Regions from separate parts of the Mesorhizobium sp. WSM4307 genome, predicted to be linked through region 1. Evidence: predicted binding sites of a transcription regulator. Region 1 holds the regulator's gene; the other holds the start of a gene.
What was found. Region 1 encodes LexA, which represses DNA repair genes until DNA is damaged. Its sites were predicted from a motif close to TGTTCNNNNTGTGTTCNG; they were not measured.

Region 1 (7,783 bases):
CGGGTGGAGGAACGACACCTGGCTGCCGCGCGCATTGCCGTTGCGCGGGCCTTCGAGTTCGAGGCCGTAGGCGCCGCATCTGGCTTCGACGAGCTGGATGAACAGGTCGGTGAGCGCGATGCTCTTCTTGCGCACCGCCGCCATGTCGACATCATCCCAGATATCGAGTGCCCCTTTCAGCGCCCGCATCGACAGCACCGGCTGCGTGCCGCACAGGAACCGGCGGATACCGCTGCCGGCCGTGTAGCCTTGTTCAAAAGCGAAGGGCCGCGCATGGCCCCACCAGCCGCTCAGCGGCTGGTGGACATCATCATGATGGCGTTTCGCGGCATAGATGAAGGCGGGCGCACCCGGACCGCCATTGAGATATTTGTAGGTGCAGCCGATGGCGAAATCGGCGTTCGCGGCATCGAGCTCGACCGGCAAGGCGCCGGCCGTGTGGCAGAGATCCCAGACGATCAGCGCGCCGACCTGATGGGCCTTGCATGTCAGGGCGGCCATGTCGCGCAATTGTCCGGTTTTGTAGTTGACGTGGTTGACCAGGATGACGGCGACGCGCTCGTCGATCAGTTCCTCGATGGTGGGCGCATCGACGCCTTCGAGCCGCAGCACCGTGCCCGGCCGCGTCGAGGCCACGCCTTCGGCCATGTAGAGGTCGGTTGGAAAACTGTCGCCCTCGGCGACGATGACCGAGCGATTCGGCCGCATGCCGAGTGCCGCATGCAGCACCTTGTAGATGTTGATCGAGGTCGTGTCGCAGACCACCGTCTGGCCGGAAGCGGCGCCGATCAGCCGTCCGAGCTGGTCGCCGAGCGCGACCGGCATGTCGAACCAGCCGGCGGTGTTCCAGGCGCGGATGAGGTCTTGCGCCCATTCCTGCGTCGCCGCCTTCTGCAGCTCGTTGAAGACGGCGGGCGCCGCCGCACCCAGCGAGTTGCCGTCGAGGTAGATCACGCCTTCCGGCAAAATGAAGCGGTCGCGCATGGCGCGCAGCGGATCGGCCGCATCCATGGCTTCGACTGCTGCGAGATCGAGCGGTGCGCGCATGATTTGTGACATTCCCTGGTTGTTTAGGTCCTGATTATTCACGGATGGCTTCGCGGGCCGGCGCGGATCCCCGGCCGCGCTTGAGGCTCGGCAGGGCAAGCATGGCGAGCACGAACAGGCCCGTGGCAAGCTTCAGGTCGGGAGGCGGCATGCCGGCGGCGAGGCAGAACGACACCAGCTGGTAATAGATGATCGCGCCGGCAAAGGGCGCCAGCAGCTGGCGCCAGACCGTCTGCTTGCCGACGACCGCCTCGCCGATCATCAGCGCGGCCAGGCCGTTGATGAGGATACCCAGCCCCATATTGACGTCGGCAAATCCCTGCGACTGCACCATCAGTGCGCCGCTCGACGCCGAAAACGCGCTCGCCAGCCCGACACCGCCGATGGTCGCCGCCCAGACATTGATGCCTTGCGCCTCGGCCATGTCGGGATTGGCGCCGACGGCGCGCACGGCAGTCCCCTTCTCGGTCCTGAAGAACATGTAGAGCGCCGCGAAGACGATGAGCGCGAGAAGGCCGGCGACAACGATCTTGCTGGCCGGAAAACCCGGCCGTGCGAACGGGACCCAGTCGAACACGGTCGGCGAGCCGAAAACCGAGAGGTTGGACTTGCCCATGATGCGCAGGTTGATGCTGTAAAGCATCGTCATCATCAGGATGCCCGCCAGCAGCGTGTGGATGCGGAAGCGCAGATGGATGAAGGCGGTGCAGCAGCCCGCCGCGAAGCCCGCCGCGAATGCGACGACGATGCAGGTCAGCGGCGATACGCCGGCGGCAAGAAGCACGCCGCAGACGCAGCCGCCCAGCGGAAAGGCGCCTTCGCTGGTCAGATCGGGAAAATTCAGCATGCGGAACGGGATCATGATGCCGAGCACGACAAAGGCCAGGATCAGGCTCTGCGCCAGGGTCACCGGCATGATCGCGACAAAGCTGGTGAGAACGTCCTGAATAAAGCCCATGGTGATCAGCTCGCCAGCAACATGCGGTCGGTCTTGATGGAAAAATGGCCGATCAGATCGATAACCGTGACCCTGGCCTTCTCCTCGCCAGTGACCTCCAGCAGGACCCGGCCCGCATCGAGCATGATCACCCGGCTGCCATAGTCGACGGCGTGCTGCATGTTGTGGGTCACCATCAGCGTGGTCAGTTTCAGCGCGTTGACGGCGCGCACCGTCGCCTGCATGACGATCTCGGCCGTGCGCGGGTCGAGTGCCGCGGTATGCTCGTCGAGCAGCAGCAGGTCCGGCGATCCGCCGACAGCCATGATCAGCGACAGCGACTGACGCTGCCCGCCCGAGAGTAGGTCGACACGGGTGTCGAGACGATTTTCAAGGCCGAGGCCCAATATCGACAGGCGCTCCTTGTAGGACGCGAGCCTCGCGGCGTTCAGCCCTTGTCGCAGCGTGCGTTTTCGGCTGCGCAGATCGGCCAGCAGCATGTTCTCCGCCACGGTCATGCTGGCGGCGGTGCCGCGCATCGGATCCTGGAAGACGCGCGCCAATCGCGTGGCGCGCTTGTGCACCGGCATGGCCGTCACGTCCGCGCCGTTGATCAGGATCTTGCCGGAATCCAGGACAAGAGCTCCGGAAATGGCGTTGAGCATGCTGCTCTTGCCGGCCCCGTTGGAGCCGATGACGATGCCGAAATCGCCGGTGGCCAATGACAGGCTGAGGCCGTCCAGCGCGACCTTCTCGTCGGCCTGCCCCTTGTAGAATACTTTGCGCGCGGATCGGATATCGAGCATCGTTCCTCCCTGGCCTGATGGGCGACGGCGACGGCGCCGTCGCCCGTCCAGCCCGATATCAGTCGACGATGCAGCCGCAATCGGCCATCGAAGCCGGTATCTCGATGCCGAACGCGGCCATCGCCTTGCGGGAAATCGTTGCCATATGGTCCTTATAGGCCGGGCGCGACGGCGCGATCGTCTTGGGATCCTTGCCCTTGAGGATCTCGGCCGCGATGTTGCCGGCGTTCATGCCGACCTGCGTGTAATTGACCGCGAAGCTTGCCGGCACGGTACCGTTGCGGACCGCGCTGTCATCGGAGTTGACGACCGGGATTCCCGCCTGGCGCGCGGCTGCAGAGACGGCGGCGATCGCCGGCTGGATCAGGTTCGAGGCCGGACCGTAGATCACGTCGGCCTTGCCTGCGAGCGAAGCGATGCGTTGCTGGATGTCATTGACGTTGTCGATGCCGACTTCGACGACTTCAAAGCCGGCGGCGGGTGCCGCCGCCTTGATCTTTTCGATCAGGGCAACGTCATTGGCCTCGCCCGGATTGTAGGGCACGCCGAAGCGCTTGGCGTTCGGCAGCAGCTTCTTGGTGAAGGCCATTACCGCGGCGACATCCTGCAGATCGCTGGCGCCGGTCATGCCTTCGTCTCCGGCGTCCCACGACGGCACCAGCTTGGCCGCCACCGGATCGGTGACCGCGGCAAAGACGATCGGAATCCCGGAACCGGCGAGCGCCTTCTTGGCGATCTGCGAGACCGGCGTGGTGATGGTATAGATCAGCTTGGGCTGCTCCGCCTGCAGCTTGGCGATCATCTGCGGCACCAGAGATGCATCGAAATTGGTGTGGCTTTCGGTGTAGACGACGTCCTTGCCCTCGACAAAGCCTTTGTCCGTCAGTGCCTTCTTGAAGCCCGCTATGGCGGCATTGAGCTGCGGATGCTCACCGAAATTGGCGATGCCGATGCGTATCTGATCGGCCGCGGCGCTGCCGGCGCTGACCATCAATGCGGCTGCCAGGGCCAATCCCGACAGCCAAGCGGATTTCGACTTCAACATCATTTCCTCCCAGATTTGATCAGCGCCGCTCTCAAGGACGGCAACTGCGGCGATCATGGTCAGTCCCTCGCCGCGTGTCAAACATTATATATAATTCTTGCCATACTCCCCCTTCATATATAATTTTCATAAGCCGATGATGGACGGATCGCGATGCAGGATCAGAACAATTCCACGAAGACCGAGGCGGCCTATCAGCTGCTGCGGCGCGATATCCTGACCACTCGCCTCATGCCGGGGGCGCCGCTCAAGCTGAGCGCGCTGCGCGGCACATACGGCGTCGGCTGGACGCCGCTGCGTGAAGCCTTGTCTCGACTTGAAGCCGAACGCCTGGTCACCGCCATCAGCAATCGCGGCTTTGCCGTCGCTCCCGTGTCACGCGCCGAGCTCGAGGACCTGGCGCGCGCCAGGATGGTTGTCGAAATGCCGCTGTTCCTGGAATCGATCGCGAACGGCGGCAGGGAATGGGAGGACGCGGTCGTTACCGCTCATTACCGGCTCTCCCGCTGCAAGACCGCGGTCGATGACCCTTCCGATGCCGCCGTCGACAAATGGGACGAGAGCCACGAGGCCTTCCATGCGGCGCTGCTGAGCGCGGCGACGTCAAACTGGCTGTTGCGCTTCCGCTCGACGATCGCCGATCAGCTGCGCCGGCATCATCGGTTTCTCGGCCTGGCGCCGACTTTGCGAGCGGCGGCCGGCCTGAAGGACGGCTATGGCGAGGCAATGGACGCGCTGCGCGAGGCGATCGCCATCGAGCATCACACCGCGATCATGGAAGCGGCGCTCGATCGGGATGTAGAGCGGGCAAAGGCGCTGATGACGGCGCATATCGGCTACACGCTGCATGTCTATGTCCACAGCGAAGACAACGGCGCCAACACTTACACCGCGCGCGCCGGCAGCCTGAAAGCGGTTTCCGGATGATGCTTCCGCGGCGTCCGGATCCACGTGGCCGTGCCGGCCTGAACTCACGATCGTTGGCGTTTTGGTTTCGTTTCGTTCTGCCGGAATGGATCGATACGCCGCTCAAATCCGCCCCGCAGACGCCTCCCAAACACCTGATGCCAAACCGCGTTCAGGGCTAGGCCACAGACCATTAACCGAAACGATTTCAATGCGCGTACCGGCAGGGAAATCATTGATCGCGACCCTCTGCCCCGGTCAAAAAATTTCAGACGCGTTAACAAATTCATTAAACTTTAAACAGTTGCGGAACACAACTGGAACAGATAGTGTTTGTTCTGGGTTTGTTTTTCGATTCTGATTCAAATCCGTCGTTCAACGCCTCGGGGGCCGCCATGCTGACACGCAAGCAACATGAACTGCTGATGTTCATTCATGAACGGCTCAAGGAAAGCGGCATTCCGCCGTCCTTCGACGAAATGAAGGAAGCGCTCGATCTCGCCTCCAAGTCGGGCATCCATCGCCTGATCACGGCACTGGAGGAACGCGGCTTCATCCGCCGGCTGCCCAACCGGGCGCGGGCACTGGAAGTGCTGCGGCTGCCGGATTCGATCGCGCCCGGCCTTAACGCGGCAAAGAAATTCTCGCCAAGCGTCATCCAGGGCAGCCTCGGCCAGGGCGGTCTTGGCCGCCAGATCAAACCGGCGCAGTCGCGTTTGCCTGCGGCCGGCAATGATGACGATGCGGTTTCCGCCGTGTCGATCCCAGTGATGGGCCGCATCGCCGCCGGTGTGCCGATCGATGCCATCCAGCACCAGACGCATTCGATCTCGGTGCCGCCGGACATGATCATGGGTGGCGAGCACTATGCGCTGGAGGTCAAGGGCGACTCGATGATCGACGCCGGCATCTTCGACGGCGACACGGTCATCATCCGCAACGCCGACACGGCGAGCCCGGGCGAGATCGTCGTGGCGCTGGTCGACGAGGAGGAAGCAACCCTGAAACGGTTCCGCCGCAAGGGCGCCTCGATCGCCCTTGAAGCCGCCAACCCGGCCTACGAGACGCGCATTTTCGGGCCAGACAGGGTCAAGGTGCAGGGCAAGCTTGTCGGGCTGATCCGGCGTTACTGAGCAGGAGCGGCCGTCTTTTCGGGTTTTTGATAGGGCGCCAGCCCCCTCGCCTCACGCGAAAATTTTCGCTGCTCGTGCCAAGGCCGATACGGCCCGTCCACCGCGAAGCTGACGGTTGGCGGGCCAGTTGCCGATTGGCGGTCGAAGAACACGGCGGCACTGCCTTTGCGGGCAAGTTGCCGTTTGGTGACGACAAGAACCAGCGGATTGTGGCAGGCATCATAGCCCGTCGCGTCATTGACGACGATCAGGTCGGCGAAACCGCAGGCTTTCCAGGTATCCTTGCGGTCTTCGACATGCGCGATGATCGCACCCGACGGGTGCCGTGCAAGACAGACGCCATCCGTGCAGTAGAACGGTGCTCCCGGCGGCAGATTGACGGCATCGGCAATGTCGAATTGCCCGTCCGCCCTGTCGAACATCTCCGGCACGACGATGGTTTCGGACACCAGCGCGCGTTTCCAATTGTCGACGGTGAACTCGTTCGGGCGAGCCCGGCTGACCGCGAGTTCTCCACCGCCGATCGGCAGCGCCACCAACCGCGCATCTTCGGAAATCAGCACATCCGGGGTGCGCGTATCCGATACTGTCAGCAGGCCGGCAAGCGCGAATGGCACTGCCGCGAGCCGCAGCCAGGTCGTCGCCATCGTCGCGATGACCAGGGCGATGGTCACCAGCAGCACGGATCGCTGCGAAATCAGCCCGACCGCATCGACCGGGGAGCGTTCCGATATCCACGCCGATATGGCGATCATTGCGGTCAGGCCCTTGCCCATCACGTAAAGGAAGGGGCCGTCGGCACCAAAGGGCATCGCAAGAGAACTGAGAACAGCGAAAGGCATGACTATCAGTGACACGATCGGCATGACGGCCAGATTGGCGAACAGGCTGAGCGGCGACACACGCTGGAAATGCCAGATGGCAAACAGCGCCGTGGCGCAGCCGGCGATGATGGAGGTCATCGCCAGCCCGCCCGTCGCCAGCAGGAATTTTCGCGTGAGAAAACCCGGCAGAGTTCGCTTTGGCGGTGGCGGTCTTGCTTTTCCCGCATGGTGATCCGCCCAGCCGGCATAGGCGCCGACCAGCGCGGCGGTCGCAGCGAACGACATCTGGAAGCTTGGGCCGACGACCTCATGCGGCGACACCACAATGACGGCGATCGCCGAGATGGCGAGGTTGCGCATGGTCAGTGCCGCGCGATCGAACAGGACGGCAACAAGCATCACCGCCAGCATGATGAAGCTGCGTTCGGCGGCAACGACGACACCGGAAATGACGAGATAGGCGGCGATCGAGAACAGTGCGGCGGCGGCCGCATATTTCTTCACCGGCCGACGCGCGGAAAAGTCCGGAAACAGCGCAAAGGCACCGCGCAGCAGCCCCATAATGGTGCCGGCGACCAGCGCCATATGCAGCCCGGAAATGGAGATGATGTGATAGATGCCGGTGCGCCGCATCGCCTCGTTGATTTCATCGGGAATGCCGGCCCGCACACCGACGATCAGCGCCGCCGCGATCTCACCCTCGGCACCGCCAACCCTGGCCCTGATGTGGTCGGCAATGGCTTCACGAGCATTTTCTATCCCGGAGAAAAGGCGGGCCGTGAGCGGCACCTCGTCGTCCGTGGCTGAGACAAGCTTTGGATTGCCGAGAAAGAAGCCGCTGCCGCCAATACCGGCGAAATAGCTGTCGAAGGAGAAATCGTAGCTGTCCGGCCGCACCGGGCCGGTCGGCGGCAACAGTTTAGCGTAGCCGGTGACCATGGAGCCGGCGGTCATTTCCGCCGGGATATCTCGCGCCGAAAGCCTGACCCTTTCCGGCGCATAACGCAGTTTCGGCCGTGCGGTCGACGTCACGTCGATGGTCAGCCGGATGCGGCCGGTCTCCATCCGGTCGAGCGAAACGACGC
Region 2 (7,783 bases), on a different contig from region 1:
ATGGGACCGCAAGAGATCGTTGCCGGGCTCAGCATCGAATTCGAGGACCATCTGGCAGCGCCGGAAATCGAAGCCTGTGTCGAGCGCATCGAGGCACGGCTGAAGAAGGAGATGCCGGAGATCACGCGGCTGTTCGTCAAGCCGCAGACCACGGGCACCTGGGAGCAGCGGCGCAAGCTGATCGAAACGGCATCGAACTAGTCCTGGACCAGCGCTGCACCGTTGCCCCGTCGCATTGCCTTGCTAAGATCAGGCGACGGATTTCGGAGGAACGACCATGAAGATCGACGGCGGGTGCCATTGCGGCGCCATCACCTATGAGGCGGAGGTCGACCCGGCGAAGACCTCGATCTGCCATTGCACGGACTGCCAGCAGCTGACCGGCACGGCTTTTCGCGTCACTGTTCCCGCGCCCGAGGATCACTACCGGATCACCAGGGGCACGCCAAAACTCTATATCAAGACCGGATCGAGCGGCGCCAAGCGCGCCCAGGCCTTTTGTGGCGACTGCGGTTCGCATCTTTTCGCGACTTCGGTTGGCGACGGCCCGAAGGTCTATGGAATCAGGGCGGGCACCGCGCGGCAACGCGAGGATCTGGTGCCGACACAACAGAAATGGCACCGGTCGGCCCTGCACTGGCTTCCCGAATTCGAAGGCATGAGCATCGTGGAGGAGCAATAGCCCCGCGCTCCCAGTCGAAAGCCGCCCCAGGACAAGCAATTCTGTGCTAGCCTCGCTCACCATCAAGCGGCGGGTAATAGCGATGTTGGAAACGGACAAACTGTTCGCCGGCTCGATCCCGGAAAACTACGACCGCTATATGGTGCCGTTGATTTTCGAGCCATTCGCCGCGGACCTTGCACGGCGGGCAGCGTCCTTTTCGCCCAAAGCCGTCCTGGAAGTCGCCGCGGGCACCGGGGTCGTCACCCGCGCCTTGGCGCCAAAACTGTCCCCTGACGCAACCTATGTCGTGACCGACCTCAACCAGCCGATGCTCGACTACGCCGCTTCGCGACAGGCTCGCGACGGTCGCATCCAATGGCGCCAGGCCGATGCCATGGCGCTTCCGTTCGAGGACGCGGCCTTCGATCTCGTTTGCTGCCAGTTCGGCGCGATGTTCTTTCCCAGCCGCCCATCCGCCTACCGCGAGGCCAGGCGGGTGCTGAAACCCGGCGGGCATTTCCTGTTCAACGTTTGGGATCGCATCGAGGAGAATGTCTTCGCCGATGATGTGACCAATGCACTGGCCAGGATGTTTGCGAACGATCCGCCGCGCTTTCTCGCCCGCACGCCGCATGGCTACCACGATACGGCGCTGATCCGCGGCGAGCTGGAAGAGGCCGGCTTTTCCGGTGTGGCGATCGAAACGAGGGCTGAACAAAGCCGCGCCCCCTCGCCGCGCCTGCCGGCCGTGGCCTATTGCCAGGGAACGGTGCTTCGCACCGAAATCGAGGCCAGGGATCCCGGGAAACTGGACGCCGCAACGGATTACGCCGCATCCGCGATTGCGGCCAGACATGGCAGCGGCGCGGTTGCCGCCAAAATCCAGGCGCACGTCATCGTGGCCATGGCCTAGGCCGGAATTGCCGGCTAGAGCAGTTCACCGTTTCACGGAAACGGCAACCCGCTCTAACTCTTTGTTTTAACGCAATTCCGGACGGAAAACCGTTTCACACTTTTCCTGGAATTGCTCTAGTCGTCGCCTTCGACGACCCGCAGCCTGAGCTGCCCGGTCTTTGAATCGGCAGCGCGCGGACCGGGCTCGAGTTTCGCCGCGGGCGCCCGTGACGGCGTCTCCGGGCCGGCATCGCCATCGGCCTGCGCGCCGAACTCCAGCGCCTCGATCTTCTGGCCGCGCTTGGTCACTTTCGATGTCGAGACCAGGATATCGTCGATGTCCTTGGCCGACTGGCCGAAATGCACCTGCAGCTTGCGCACGCGCTCGTCGACGCGCGCGACATCCTCCATCAGCCGGATGACCTCGCCCTGGATCAGATGCGCCTGTTCGCGCATGCGGGCATCCTTGAGGATCGCCTGGATGACCTGGATCGACAGCATCAGCAGCGACGGCGAGACGATGACGACGCGGGCGCGGTGCGCCTTGTGGACGATCGCCTCGAAATTCTCGTGGATCTCGGCGAACACCGATTCCGACGGCACGAACATGAAGGCGGTGTCCTGCGTCTCGCCCTGGATCAGGTATTTTTCCGAGATATCGCGGACATGGATCTCGATGTCGCGGCGGAAGGCCTGGGACGCGACCTTCTGCAGGTCGGCGCCGTCGGCCGCGCGGATGGCATTCCAGGCTTCCAGCGGGAACTTGGCATCGATGGCCAGCGAGGGCGCGCCGTTCGGCATCTTCACCAGGCAGTCGGGCCGGCTGCCGTTCGACAGCGTCGCCTGGAATTCATAGGCGCCATGCGGCAGGCCGTCGGCGACGATCGCCTCCATGCGCGACTGGCCGAAGGCACCGCGCGTCTGCTTGTTGGAAAGAATCGCCTGCAGCTGCACGACCTGGCCGGCGAGCGACTGGATGTTGCCTTGCGCGACATCGATGATGGCCAGCCGCTCCTGCAGCTTGGCCAGGCTCTCATGCGTCGATTTGGTCTGCTCGGTCATGGTCTGGCCGAGGCGGCCGGTCATGGCGTCGAGGCGCTGGCCGATCGACTGCGTCAGCTCCGCCTGGCGCGCGCCGAACACTTCGGCGATGGCGCCCATGCGGCCCTGCATCTCGGCCTGGCTTTGCAAGATGCCGGCCATCCGCGCCTCGGCGTCGCGGGCATGGTCGGCGGCTTCCGCGGCAGCGACCGCGCGCGCCTTGGCCGACCGCCACAGCGCGACGACCAGCGCCAGGAACAGGCCGAGGAACAGCAAGGCGCCGAAGGCCAGGGCGTGGCCCAGCGTGATTGTCGAGGCGCCAAGCCGTGCGACGGGCTGCGAAAGGATGGTGCTCAGATCATTCATGTGGACAGCATAGCCGATTCGGTGGGCTGGCACAGATCAAAACGTGAACGATACTCAGCTCCACCGGTTGACGCTTTTCGCTGGACGTCTTACGTGGGACGCCATGCCGATCAAGCCGCTCATCATCCTTCCCGATCCCATCCTGCGCCAGGTTTCCAAGCCGGTGGAGCGCGTCGATGCGCCTTTGCGCAAACTGGCCGACGACATGCTGGCGACCATGTATGACGCGCCCGGCATCGGGCTGGCGGCAATCCAGATCGGCGAGCCGCTGCGCATGCTGGTGATCGATCTCGCCAAGGAAGACGAAACGCCGGCGCCGCATGTCTTCATCAACCCGGAGATCCTGGAAAGCGCCGATCAGCGCTCGGTCTACGAGGAAGGCTGCCTGTCGATTCCCGACTATTACGCCGAGGTGGAACGCCCGGCTTCCGTTCGCGTGAAATATCTCGACCGCGACGGCAAACTGCAGGAGATGGAGGCCGAGGAGCTGATGGCGACCTGCCTGCAGCACGAGATCGACCATCTCAACGGCGTGCTGTTCATCGACCATATCTCCAAGCTGAAGCGCGACATGGTGGTGAAGAAATTCAAGAAGCTCGCCAAGGACAAGGCGCCGGGCAAGCTGGTGGGATAGGGGAACATGCCCCTGCGCGTCATCTTCATGGGCACGCCGGAGTTTTCGGTGCCGACGCTGCGCGCGATCGCCGAGGCCGGACATGAGATTTCCGCCGTCTACACGCAGCCGCCGCGCGCCGGCGGCCGGCGCGGGCTGGAGCTGACGCCGTCGCCGGTGCAGCGCGAGGCCGAACGGCTGGGCATCGAGGTGCGCACGCCGATATCCCTCAAGGGCGACGCCGAGCAGGCGGCTTTCAGCGCCCTGCGGACCGATATCGCCGTGGTCGTCGCCTATGGTTTGCTGCTGCCGAAGGCGATTCTTGACGCGCCCCGGCTTGGCTGCATCAACGGCCATGCATCGCTTTTGCCGCGCTGGCGCGGTGCCGCCCCCATCCAGCGCGCCATCATGGCTGGTGACCTGGAAAGCGGCATGATGGTAATGCGCATGGAAGAGGGGCTGGACACCGGACCGGTGGGATTGCTTGAAAAATGCACCATCGAACCCGATATGACAGCCGGCGATCTGCATGATCGGTTGATGCGCGTCGGTGCTGCCCTGATGGTGGAAGCGCTGGCGCGGCTGGAGGGGAACACCCTGACATTTACCGCGCAAGCGGCGGAAGGGGTGACTTACGCCAGAAAAATCGATAAATCCGAGACGCGGGTGGACTGGACGCGGCCTGCGGCCGAGGTCCACAACCATCTTCGCGGCCTGTCGCCCTTTCCCGGCGCCTGGTCCGAAATTGACATTGGCGGCCGCATGGAACGGCTGAAACTGCTTCGCTCGACGCTGTCCGAAGGCCTGTCGCTTTCGGAAGGTTTGGGCGAGTCGGGAGGAATTCTCGATGACCGGCTGACGGTCGCCTGCGGTGCAGGCGCGATCAGGCTGGTCGAAGTTCAACGCGCGGGCGGAAAGCCCGCCGCCGCGTCGGAATTCTTGCGCGGAGCCAAGATCGTAAAAGGAATGAAGTTCTCATGAGCATGATGTCGATACGCGCGGCAACGCCGCGGGATCGCGAGGCTATTCGCCTCGTCGAGGAACACGCCTTCGGCCAGCAGGCGGAGGCCGGGCTGGTCGACGCGCTGGTGACCGGCGGCGACGCCGTCGTCGAACTGGTGGCGGAAGAAGACGGCCAGGTGGTCGGCCATATCCTGTTTTCCCGGCTGTTCGTCCAGAATGGCGGCAAGAGCCTCGCGGCCGTGGCGCTGGCGCCGCTGGCGGTGGAGCCTTCGTTTCACGGCAGCGGCATTGGCGGCGCGCTGATCCGCGAGGCGCATATCCGCCTCAGGGATGCCGGCGAGACTCTGGCCGTGGTGCTTGGCGACCCGGCCTATTACGGCCGTTTCGGCTACAGCCATGCGCGGGCCGAGAAGTTCGAGAGCGAATACCAGGGCGAGGCGCTGCAGGCGCTGGCCTGGGGCGACGCTCCGGAGGCCGGCAGACTGGTCTACGCTTCCGCCTTCACCGCTCTCGCCGCGTAGGCGAAAGCGTATAAGCTGCCGGCATGCCGCGTTTTCGCCTCGACATCGAATATGACGGCAACCTGTTTGCCGGCTGGCAGCACCAGGCCGACCAGCCTTCGGTGCAGCAGGCGATCGAGCGGGCGATCGAGAAATTCTGCGGCGAGGCGGTGCGGCTGCGCGCCGCCGGCCGCACCGATGCCGGCGTGCATGCGAGCGCCCAGGTGGCGCATGTCGACCTGGCCAAGCCATGGCCTGAAGACAAGGTGCGCGATGCCGTCAACGCTCACCTGCAGGCAGCCGGCGCGCATATCGCCATCCTGAAGGCGGCGATCGTTCCCGACGATTTCGACGCGCGCTTCTCGGCCACCGGCCGCCACTATCTCTACCGCATCCTCAACCGCCGCGCGCCCGCGGCGCTGGAAAAGGGCAAGGTGTGGTGGGTGCCGAAGCGGCTCGACGCCGGCGCCATGCACGAGGCAGCAAAAATCCTGCTCGGCCGGCATGACTTCACCACCTTCCGTTCGACCCAGTGCCAGGCCAACAGCCCGGTCCGGACGCTGGAACGGCTCGATGTGAGCCGGGCTGGCGACATGATCGAGGTGAGAGCCTCGGCCCGTTCCTTCCTGCACAACCAGGTGCGCTCCATGGTCGGCTCGCTCAAGCGCGTCGGCGATGGCGGCTGGACCGAGGCCGACCTCAAGGCAGCGCTCGAAGCGCGCGACCGCGCCGCCTGCGGCCAGGTGGCGCCGCCCGACGGGCTTTTTCTCATTGGCGTCGATTATCCCTGAACAGAGTGCAGAAGCTCTGTCCGGAATAGAGTCCGAAGGCTCTATTCCGAAAAGAACCGGTAGGCCCTATTCAGAGCCCGGCAGGCTCCAACCCCGGAAACGGTCCGGAAAGGCTCTGGGCCCCGATATCGTCCGGCACGGTGATGCCAAGCAGCATCTGCAGCCCGAACAACACCAGCAGCGAAGCGATGAACATGCCAACGAAAACGGCGGTGCCGACCGCCGCGCCCTTGCCGATCGTGGCATTGGTCATGCGCCAGGTCAGCGCCATCGACAAGGCGAACAGCAGCAGCGACACAAGGCTCGAGACCTGGCTTGCCGACGACAGGAAAAGCCTGATCAGCGCCGAGGGCAGCATGAGCCAGGCAGTGATGGCCGAGGCCCAGTTGCTGGCGACGACATAGTGGACGAAGCGCCCGCCAATGCCGGCGCGCGGCGCGACCAGGGCAAGCACGACCAGCGGCAGCACCCAGGAGCCGATGTCGACCGTCGCCAGGCGCACCAGCATGCCGAAACGGCCCACGAAGGCGTTGGGATCGCCGATCTCGTTGGCGATGCCGACCCAGCCCACGATCAGCGCCGGCGCGGCAACGACGATGGCGAAGAAGGAATTCCAGAAACCGTCGGCCGACAGGTCGAGCAGGCGCAGGCCGTCGGCCTTGCCGAGCATAAGCCGCCAGGCACCGGTCAACGAAGCTTGGGTTTCATCCGCCGAAAGCATGCTGCTCAGCCCTGTCCGAACCAGTCTTCGATGAAGCGCTGGTAGATCCGCGTCAGCGTTTCGAGATCGGCAAGGGCGACGCGCTCGTCGACCATATGCATGGTCTTGCCGACCAGACCGAACTCGACCACCGGGCAGTAATCCTTGATGAAACGCGCATCCGACGTACCGCCGGAGGTTGACAATGTCGGCTTCCTGCCGACCGCCGCCTTGATCGAGCCGGCAAGCGTGTCGACCAACTTGTCGTCGCGGGTCAGGAAGACATGGCTTGGCCGGTCGCGCCAGACGAGGTCGTAGTCGACCGGCGTCTTCTTGCCGAGCCGGTACTTCTTGCGCTTCGCCGCCTGGTCGAGCCGGTTGTGGATTTCGGCCTGGACGGTCTCGGCCGTCCAGGTGTCGTTGAAGCGGATGTTGAAGGTCGCGGTCGCCTTCGCGGGGATGACATTGGTTGCCGGATTGCCGACATCGATGGAGGTGACCTCCAGATTGGTCGGCTGGAAATCCCTGGTTCCCTTGTCGAAGACGGGATGCAGCAAGGCGTCGACCAGGCTGATCAGCCCGCGCACCGGATTGTCGGCAAGCTGCGGATAGGCGGCATGGCCCTGGCGGCCGTTGACGGTGACCGAACCGGACAGCGAACCGCGCCGGCCGATCTTGATCATGTCGCCGAGCGCATCCGGGTTGGTCGGCTCGCCAACGATCGAGGCATCCCATTTCTCGCCCCTGGAAGCCGCCCATTCGAGCAGCTTGACCGTGCCGTTGATGGCCGGGCCTTCCTCGTCACCGGTGATCAGCAGCGAGACCGAGCCCTTGGGGCCGCCATGCTTCTCGACATGGCGCGCTATCGCCGCGATGAAGCAGGCGATGCCGCCCTTCATGTCGACGGCGCCGCGGCCATACATCTCGCCATTCGCGATCTCGGCGGCGAAAGGCGGATGCGTCCAGGCGGCCTCGTCGCCGACCGGCACGACATCGGTATGGCCGGCGAACATCAGATGCGGGCCGTTGCCGGACCGCCTTGCATAGAGGTTCTCGATGTCGGGCGTGCCGTCTTCCGAAAAGACCGGCCGGTCGACCAGGAAGCCGAGCGGTTTCAGCATCGTTTCCAGGGCGCTCAGCGCACCGCCTTCGGCTGGTGTCACGGAGGCGCAACGGATAAGGGCGGCGAGGTTTGCGGCGGGATCGGTCGGCAGCGTCATGGCAAAAGCGATAGTCGAAAGCTGAGGGCCT

Region 2: FJV83_RS16480 (DNA recombination protein RmuC) is a predicted target of LexA. The motif match lies at 2,998-3,015, and genes of this name have one in related genera.

Annotation. Positions count from the first base shown of each region.
Region 1 covers NZ_VFTB01000019.1:35,302-43,084, forward strand. The annotation lists gene kynU (kynureninase) at 1-1,047, opposite strand, end outside; gene FJV83_RS33375 (ABC transporter permease) at 1,082-2,005, opposite strand; gene FJV83_RS33380 (ABC transporter ATP-binding protein) at 2,011-2,790, opposite strand; gene FJV83_RS33385 (ABC transporter substrate-binding protein) at 2,849-3,835, opposite strand; gene FJV83_RS33390 (GntR family transcriptional regulator) at 3,989-4,762, shown strand; gene lexA (transcriptional repressor LexA) at 5,137-5,874, shown strand; gene FJV83_RS33400 (ComEC/Rec2 family competence protein) at 5,868-7,783, opposite strand, start outside.
Region 2 covers NZ_VFTB01000006.1:243,194-250,976, reverse strand. The annotation lists gene FJV83_RS16495 (cation diffusion facilitator family transporter) at 1-201, shown strand, start outside; gene FJV83_RS16490 (GFA family protein) at 278-682, shown strand; gene FJV83_RS16485 (class I SAM-dependent methyltransferase) at 765-1,577, shown strand; gene FJV83_RS16480 (DNA recombination protein RmuC) at 1,694-2,965, opposite strand; gene def (peptide deformylase) at 3,069-3,599, shown strand; gene fmt (methionyl-tRNA formyltransferase) at 3,612-4,559, shown strand; gene FJV83_RS16465 (N-acetyltransferase) at 4,556-5,062, shown strand; gene truA (tRNA pseudouridine(38-40) synthase TruA) at 5,086-5,832, shown strand; gene FJV83_RS16455 (transporter) at 5,903-6,553, opposite strand; gene dapE (succinyl-diaminopimelate desuccinylase) at 6,559-7,752, opposite strand.